4 regions of the Peribacillus sp. P4_B1 genome follow, and region 1 is predicted to be linked to each of the others. Evidence: predicted binding sites of a transcription regulator. Region 1 holds the regulator's gene; each other region holds the start of a gene.
What was found. Region 1 encodes LexA, which represses DNA repair genes until DNA is damaged. Its sites were predicted from a motif close to CGAACATATGTTCG; they were not measured.

Region 1 (2,210 bases):
AACGGCTCTTATCATCCCGCGTTTTATTTTTAAGTTATGTAATTTCCTTTGATATTCCTCTACAATACCGACTATCTGGATGACCATGGCATCCGAATCCGATAACTCTATTTCCCCATCGTGTGAGAGCGTATAGATTTTCACGTCTTCTTTAAGGATGACATGGAAAAGGGCTATTTTGGCATTCCCTCTTCCTAGTCTTGTTTCGTCCTGGATTAATAGAACTTCGGCTTCTTTGGCTTTAAATAGTTCGATCATGTCAAAAATGCCATCCCGGTTTAACTCATAACCGCTTTCCTGTTCCTTTATTATGGAAACAACTTCCATATCCAACTTTTCGGCCAATTTGACTAATTCATCTTCCTGCCTTGCCAATGATGTCTCCTGTGACTCTTTTTCTGTGCTGACCCTACAATAGATTATTGCCTTCATAATACCCTACCTTCACTGCTTACTGCTGACTTGCCAAATTCTGAACAAGTTCTTCCCCTTTAACCGGTATGACAATGACTTGACCAGGTTTAATCGAATCTGCCCTGACTCCATTATGCTCTTCTATCCAACCAATGAATTCTTTTTTTGTCAAATCAGCTTCATCATATTTTTCGGCAATTCCCCATAGGGTGTCGCCTTCACCTACTTCTATAGAAAGGAAATCCTTTTTTTGATCATTGTCCAATGTACAAGAGAATAAAATTGAAAAGATGAATACTGATCCAGCTAACAGAATCGTATATACATAATTTTTGTATATTTTTTTCATAAATATCCCTCCAAAGCGAATGTTCGTTCGTATGTTATGTCAAAATTATAATACGAACGTTTGTTTCAGTCAACAACTAAATTCGAACTTATGTTTGTATAGAATTGGGGGCCATGCTATAATGGGGCAAAGAACATTGGAGAAGAGGTGCACATATGACTAAACTATCAAAACGGCAGCAAGATATCCTTGATTTCATTAAAGAAGAGGTCCGCCAAAAAGGGTATCCACCTTCCGTCCGGGAGATTGGCGAAGCAGTGGGACTTGCATCAAGTTCAACAGTACACGGACATTTATCCCGCCTGGAAAGTAAAGGTCTGATAAGACGTGACCCAACCAAGCCGAGGGCCATTGAAATACTGAACTTGGAGGAAGCGAATAATATCCCCAAAGCTAGTGTCGTGAACGTGCCGTTACTTGGTAAAGTAACCGCGGGCATGCCGATAACTGCAATTGAGAACATAGAAGAATACTTTCCGCTTCCCGAAAGCATGGTTCCACATGATGACCATGTTTTCATGCTAGAAATCATGGGTGAAAGTATGATTGAAGCAGGAATTCATGATGGAGATTATGTCATCGTGAAACAACAAAGCAGTGCCAATAATGGAGATATCGTCGTGGCCATGACGGAAGATGATGAAGCCACTGTAAAACGATTCTTTAAGGAACCGGATTACATAAGGCTTCAGCCTGAGAACTCAAATATGGAACCAATTATTTTAAGAGATGTTTCGATACTTGGAAAAGTAATAGGCTTATATAGACAAATACATTAAAAGCGCTAAACGCGCTTTTTTTGTTTGTTTAATTTATGTCCGAAATTCTATCATTATGCATTTGGAAGACTAGGTTTGAAATATTTTTTTAATAGAAGCGTGTTTTCATAGGAGTATTAAAACATTATTCATTTATGGCGGTTGATAGGCAAGGTATCGCTTTCTGGATATATGTACTTTAGGAAAAATATGAAACCATAAAATTAATAAAGAGCGAGATAAAACCCCGCTCCCTGTAAATGTTCATTTCACTCTTAATCTTTGGTTCACTTTAATAAGGTTAAGATCGACCAATCCATTCCACTGTTGAATCTGCATTTGCGTAGAACCATATGCTTTTGCAAGCGCAGATACGGAATCCCCTTTTTTGACGATATGATAGACCTCTTCGATGCTTTCATCATATTTAGTTAAATCGCTTGTTTCGATTAGGTTCGCCAGTTTTTCTATATATTTCGGATCCGAGGCGTAACCCGCATCGAATATTGCTTTGAGTGCTTTTTTGTAATCTTGTTCTCCAATGACGGCTGTATACAAACTTCTATTCCATGAAGTTCCCTTTACATATAGATTGGCAAGATCTCTTAGACTTTCTTCCCATGTTGGGTATTTTCTGAATTTGTTCCATATTTGAACGGGTGCACCGTTGACGTATTCAATTGTTTGTA
Region 2 (2,210 bases), on a different contig from region 1:
CCGGAATCTTACTGCCGATGTTGGAAGCTTTTTTGCCCTTTTTACCCTTAGTGGTGTTCGTGCTTGCAAATGCAACGGCTTTTGGTCTCTGGTGGGGATTTTTATTTTCTTGGATTGGTGCAGTAGCGGGGTCTTTTTTGATCTTTTTAGTTATTAGAAGATATGGTCAAATGAGGTTTTTTCGATTTTTGCAAAAACATAAGCAGGTGCAGAGGTTGATGGTTTGGGTGGAAAGCCATGGATTCGGTCCTTTGTTCATACTGCTCTGCTTCCCTTTTACACCGTCGGCCATCGTGAATATCGTGGCAGGACTTTCAAAGGTAAGTCCCTTGCAATATGGACTTGCAGTCGTTGGAGGGAAAGCGGTGATGATTTTTACGATCAGCTTCGTAGGTTACGATTTGGTATCCTTAATACATAAGCCTGTACGTACGATCATTATCGGGATTGTCATCTTTATCCTATGGTATGTGGGAAAAAGACTGGAAGTCCGATTAAATAAAAGCATGAAGAGAGAAGAAGGACAATAAATTAGTATATAAATGTAGTAGGGGTTGAACCAGATGGAAAAAACAAACAAGAATTCTTTGTCCGATTGGATAAAAGCAGCCATGATAGCTTTTGTTATTTACATCTTAATCCGTACATTTTTCTTTTCAAGCTATGATGTTGAAGGGGATTCGATGCAGCCGACTCTTGAAGACGGCAATAAACTTGTCGTGAATAAAATCCATTATCAGATTCAAGATATCAACCGTTTTGACATTATAGTTTTTCATGCGAATGCACAGGAAGATTATGTTAAGCGAGTTATAGGGATTGCAGGTGACCGCATTCGTTATAAAGATGATTGGCTTTACGTAAATGGTGAGAAAGTGGATGAGCCTTATCTTGAGAAATACAAGGAAGGTTTCCCGGGACAGGATTTTACGGGCGATTTTACATTAAAGGAATTGACGGGCATGACAACAGTCCCGGAGGGCAAGCTTTTTGTCATGGGTGACAATCGCCTTGAAAGTGCGGACAGCCGTCACTTTGGTTACATACCAGTTGATAATGTTGTCGGTAAAGTCGATGTTCGATATTGGCCGATCAAAGAGTTCAATTATAAATTTACAGGAGAATGATTGAGGAAGCCCGAAAATTATCAGGGCTTTTTCTTTTGGAGGAAACGCGAACGTACGATTGGTATTTTTTAAAGGGAAACGGTAAAATAATAGAATGTAAATCTAATTGGAAACAGAAACCTAGTCAAAAAGACGAAAGTATTTCTGGTATGATGGATCTAGATATTATGTTGTATAAGGGGGAAAAGAGATGTCACTCCGTTTTTTACTGGGAAGATCGGGTGCAGGGAAAACTTCGAATATATTGGGCGAAATTCGCACCAATTTGGCAGAAAATCCCGAAGGCAATCCAATTATCTACCTCGTTCCTGATCAGATGACGTTTCTATCTGAATATAAATTAATTAAAACACCAGGCCTTGCCGGAATGATCCGTACACAGGTTTTCAGTTTTAGCAGGCTTGCTTGGCGCGTTCTTCAGGAAACTGGGGGAATGAGCCGGCTCCATTTGAACAGCGTTGGCGTTAATATGTTGATAAGGAAAATCATGGAGGATAAAAAAGAAGAGTTAAAGATGTTTCGTCGATCTGCTGATAAGCAGGGGTTCATTGCACAGATGGAGCTTATGCTGGCTGAGTTCAAGCAGTATTGCATCAAACCGGATGACATTCAAAACTATTTGACCGAAACATCACCCTCCGGCAGCGGCATTCAGGATAAACTTCATGACCTTGAATTGGTCTATCAGGCGTTTGAGGATGAAATGGTTGGCAAATATTTAGATTCCGAAGACTATTTCACTTTGCTTATCGAGAAAATGTCTGAGTCTTCATATATAAGGAATGCGGATATCTATATCGATGGTTTTTATAGCTTGACGCCACAGGAATTGTTGATTGTGGAAGAAATGATGAAGCTGTGCAGGAGTGTAACGGTCTCGCTGACGTTAGATCAGCCCTACAGACAATATGCTCCGGATGATTTGCAATTGTTCAGGCAAACGGGAAATCTTTATCATAACCTTTATCAGGCTGGATTGAGGAACGGTATACCCATTTCAGAAGACCGAATCTTAAAAGGGACGGAAAGGTTTGGAAAGAGTCCGGGCCTGAATCATCTGGAAACTTACTTTGCCATTCGTCC
Region 3 (2,210 bases), on a different contig from region 1:
CGGTGGGTGCGTGCCCTTCTTCCAACCTCTTCGCAAATTTCCAGCATGACCTGCTTGACCTCATGCTCCTCCTTATAATCCCTTAGCAGGATTTGACTTTTGCCAAAGCTGACTTGCCCTTCGATGATTGTTGCCCCCATATCCGATAAATCGATTCCCCACGCATGGTGGTAAAGCTGATTGCCCATAATTCCGAACTTCGCTTCAAGTAATTCAAGATCATAATTGGCAAGCTGCCCGACCGTGAATATGCCCATTCCATGAAGGGTTTTTTCTACGCGCCTGCCGATTCCCCACATTTCACGAAGCGGGGCAATCGGCCAAAGTTTGTTCGGCACATCCTCATACTTCCATTCCGCAATCCCTTTATGCTTGGCTTCCAAATCAAGGCAAAGTTTTGCCATAAGCATGTTCGGACCAATTCCAATGGCACAGGGGAGCTGTAATTCCCGTTCGATTTCATCTTTTATCTTTTCAGCTATCACCTGGGCATCTCCCCATAAAGAAGCGGCACCATCGACTTTCACAAAACTTTCGTCCACACTATACACGTGAATCGCTTCTTTGGGCACATAACGGTTGAACAAGCGGGTGATTTCCGTCGAGACCCTTAAATAGGTCGCCATTTTGGGTTCAACGACGACAATCCTTGGATCATTCGGAATCTCAAACCTCCGCGAACCTGTCTTGATGCCAAATTCCTTCTTCATCTTTGGGGAAGCCGCAAGCACAACGCTCCCCGTCCTCTTCAAATCACCAACCACCGCCAGATAACAATCGAGTGGGTCCAGACCAAGCATAACCGCTGAACAGCTTGCATAAAAACTTTTCATATCGATACACATAATTGATTGTTTCGGCATTGACCCATAGTCCATCATTTCTTCACCCTAACAAGAATATACGTTCGCTTTTATTATATTCATAACTTTAACCGAATATACGTTCTTGTTCAATGGAAGTTTTCATACAATTTTCTACTTTTTAATGCAATTTCCTTTAAAAATATAACAAACCCTAAAAATGGATTAAATAACAATTTTAAACTGATTATCCATATAGTTTTTTAAAAACAGATCAATTAGGATCTTGAATAATCTCGAATGAATCAAAAGGCTTAGTTTTTTAAATCCCCCTCACTGCTTTCAACAGTCTTTCGTCCCTTTAATTTCAGTCTTACTACTCATTTTTTGTAATGAAACTGTAACCAAAATTATGTCTAATTGTCATAATGGTATTGTAGGATAATATTGTTAAGAATAAAAGAGAGATAGATAGAGAGGAAATGAACATTATGAAGAAATGGATCGCTTCAGCTGCTGTTGCATCTGCCATGATGCTAACCCCACTGCAAGCCTTTGCAAATATCGGAGATCAAACCCTCAGACCCGGAATGACACATAGCGATGTCAAACAACTACAACAACTTTTAAAAACCAAAGGTTATTTCACATATTCAGGTTCACTGACTACATATTACGGCACGTATTCCACATCTGCAGTAAAAAAATTCCAAAAAGCTAAAGGATTAACTGCCGACGGAATTGCTGGCCGAGGCACATTTAATGCGCTTGGTGTTTATAATGTCAATAATACAAGCCTAATCAGCTATGCAAAAACCTTAATCGGCAAACCCTACAAATGGGGCGGGACAACACCAACTGGATTCGACTGTTCAGGCTACATTTATTATGTATTCCAGAAATCACAAGGAATTACCTTACCACGTACAACATCATTGCTCTATTCAAATACAGGGTTAAAAGTATCTTCACCATCTAAAGGTGATCTTGTATTCTTTGATACTTCTTCTGGAAGAACAGGAGTATCACATGTTGGGATCTATATCGGAAATGGTCAATTCATTAGTGCTACATCTTCAAAAGGAATAGCCATCGCGGATATGGATAATACTTATTGGAAACCAAGATATTTAGGTGCGAAAACTTTATAAAATCCAGGACGTGAGCTCATTCTTGTGAGCGGATTCCCATAAAATAACCGGACAGAATTCATAAATGATTCAGTCCGGTTTTATTCATTTCTTTTATTTTATATATAGTATTTCATCCGTTAAATCCTCAACTGTCACCATGAATGAAAAATCTAAGTTGGAACGATTCATCATTTCGATATTATATACATGTTCTGAGGGCAAATGGCTGACCTCGAGAATCATGAATCGCTGACTTTCCGCTTTGCTGACATGA
Region 4 (2,210 bases), on a different contig from region 1:
TAAGTTATGGTTATGAATCGATCATGAATAAATTGGATAAGCACGAACGGATCGATTCCAAGGTTCTTCGGTTCTACGGGATAGGTGAAGCCGAACTGGAAACGGTTATTGAAGATCTTCTTGTCAATCAAACGAATCCGACAATTGCTCCTCTGGCAGCCGAAGGGGAAGTGACGTTAAGGATTACCGCTAAAGACTCATCCAAAGAAAAATGCGAAGAGCTTATTTTAGAATCGGAAAAAGAAATCCTTAGCCGGGTAGGTAAGTTCTATTATGGAAGTGATAATACTTCGCTAATAAAGGAACTTGTAAAAGAATTAACGGTCCGCAAACTTTCAATCGCGGCAGCCGAAAGCTTGACAGGTGGAATGTTCCAAGAACAGCTGACAACCATCCCGGGGGCCGGTAAAGTTTTCAAAGGCGGCATTGTCAGTTATACGAATGATGCAAAGTCAAATGTACTTGGCGTCAGTGATGATACCATCTCAGAGCACGGGGTGGTCAGCGGTGAGTGTGCAATGGAAATGGCCTCTAATGTCCGGAAAAAGCTCGATGCAGACGTAGGCATAAGCTTTACGGGTGTCGCAGGACCGGATGAACAGGAAGGCAAGCCTGTTGGTACAGTATTCATTGGCATTTCTTATCGGGATGGAAAGACTCATTTCAAAGAATTGAATCTTTCCGGAAGCAGGGCGCAGAACCGTATTCGCAGTGTGAAGTACGGCTGTCATTACCTGTTAAGGGATTTATAAACGCTGAAGCAGAGCTTTTTACGGCTCTGCTTTTTTATTTGGTTGAAAAAGTTTGTTTCTTGAAAAAACGGGGAAAAAGAAAAAAGTTAATTCAAAGAAAAAAGTTTTTAAAGTGAGTATGTGAATGGAAATGGGGATTTCCTCAAGATAAAATGGTTTTTTATAAAGAATATCCCGAAAGAAAAAAACGAATGAATGTTCGACTTTTTGCTTGGCAAAATAGTAAAAAGAGTATATAGTAAAGATAGGTTTTGAGACAGGATACAACCTTGATCTCAAATAATTGCTAACGTTAGAAAACCTTTAATCGGACAGCCGATTATTTGAATATAGAGGAGGAAATTGAGTGAGTGATCGTCAAGCGGCTTTAGATATGGCGTTAAAACAAATTGAAAAACAATTTGGTAAAGGTTCTATTATGAAACTTGGGGAACAGTCTGATCGAAGGATTTCAACGATTTCAAGCGGTTCTTTAGCATTGGACGTAGCATTGGGAGTAGGCGGATATCCAAGAGGTCGGGTCATTGAGATATATGGACCTGAAAGCTCCGGTAAAACGACTGTTGCATTACATGCTATTGCAGAAGTACAAAAGACTGGTGGCACGGCTGCATTCATTGATGCTGAGCATGCTCTAGATCCAGCATATTCAGAAAAACTTGGTGTGAATATTGATGAGCTACTGCTTTCACAGCCTGATACGGGTGAACAAGCCTTAGAGATCGCCGAAGCGTTAGTTCGAAGTGGAGCGGTAGATATCATAGTCATTGATTCGGTTGCCGCACTTGTTCCTAAAGCTGAAATCGAAGGTGAAATGGGAGATTCCCATATGGGTCTTCAAGCACGGATGATGTCTCAGGCACTTAGAAAACTGTCTGGTGCCATTAATAAATCAAACACCATTGCCATTTTCATTAACCAAGTCCGTGAAAAAATTGGTGTAATGTTTGGGAACCCAGAAACGACTCCGGGAGGCCGGGCATTGAAGTTCTATTCAACTGTTCGCCTGGAAGTGCGTCGTGCGGAACAATTAAAACAAGGTAATGAAATTGTCGGTAATAAAACTAAAATCAAAGTTGTAAAAAACAAGGTTGCCCCTCCATTCCGTCAAGCAGAAGTTGATATCATGTATGGTCAAGGGATTTCTCAGGAAGGTGAAATCATCGATATGGGTGCAGATCTTGATATCGTCCTTAAAAGCGGCTCATGGTACTCATATAATGAAGAGCGTGTCGGACAAGGCCGCGAAAATGCGAAGCTGTTCTTAAAAGAAAATCAGGATATCGCTCTGGAAATTTCTCAGAAAATCAGAGATCACTATAATCTTGATGGAGAACATGAATTGCCACCAGAGGAAAATGAAACAGAAGAACATTTTGAATTACTTGATTAATGGTAGGAAGAGGCCTAAGCTTGATAGCTTAGGCCTTTTCTATATATTGTGAGAAAAATGTGAAA

Region 2: addB (helicase-exonuclease AddAB subunit AddB) is a predicted target of LexA. The motif match lies at 1,175-1,188, and genes of this name have one in related genera.
Region 3: AC1DVK_RS05960 (Y-family DNA polymerase) is a predicted target of LexA. The motif match lies at 936-949, and genes of this name have one in related genera.
Region 4: recA (recombinase RecA) is a predicted target of LexA. The motif match lies at 941-954, and genes of this name have one in related genera.

Annotation. Positions count from the first base shown of each region.
Region 1 is NZ_JBFUHM010000088.1:2,162-4,371, reverse strand. Features, by position in the region: gene AC1DVK_RS25565 (YneB family resolvase-like protein) at 1-432, opposite strand, end outside; gene yneA (cell division suppressor protein YneA) at 452-763, opposite strand; gene lexA (transcriptional repressor LexA) at 919-1,542, shown strand; gene AC1DVK_RS25550 (glucosaminidase domain-containing protein) at 1,786-2,210, opposite strand, start outside.
Region 2 is NZ_JBFUHM010000024.1:3,700-5,909, forward strand. Features, by position in the region: gene AC1DVK_RS14940 (TVP38/TMEM64 family protein) at 1-530, shown strand, start outside; gene lepB (signal peptidase I) at 564-1,127, shown strand; gene addB (helicase-exonuclease AddAB subunit AddB) at 1,318-2,210, shown strand, end outside.
Region 3 is NZ_JBFUHM010000007.1:98,890-101,099, reverse strand. Features, by position in the region: gene AC1DVK_RS05960 (Y-family DNA polymerase) at 1-881, opposite strand, end outside; gene AC1DVK_RS05955 (C40 family peptidase) at 1,295-1,954, shown strand; gene AC1DVK_RS05950 (hypothetical protein) at 2,048-2,210, opposite strand, start outside.
Region 4 is NZ_JBFUHM010000039.1:35,902-38,111, reverse strand. Features, by position in the region: gene AC1DVK_RS19600 (competence/damage-inducible protein A) at 1-752, shown strand, start outside; gene recA (recombinase RecA) at 1,099-2,145, shown strand.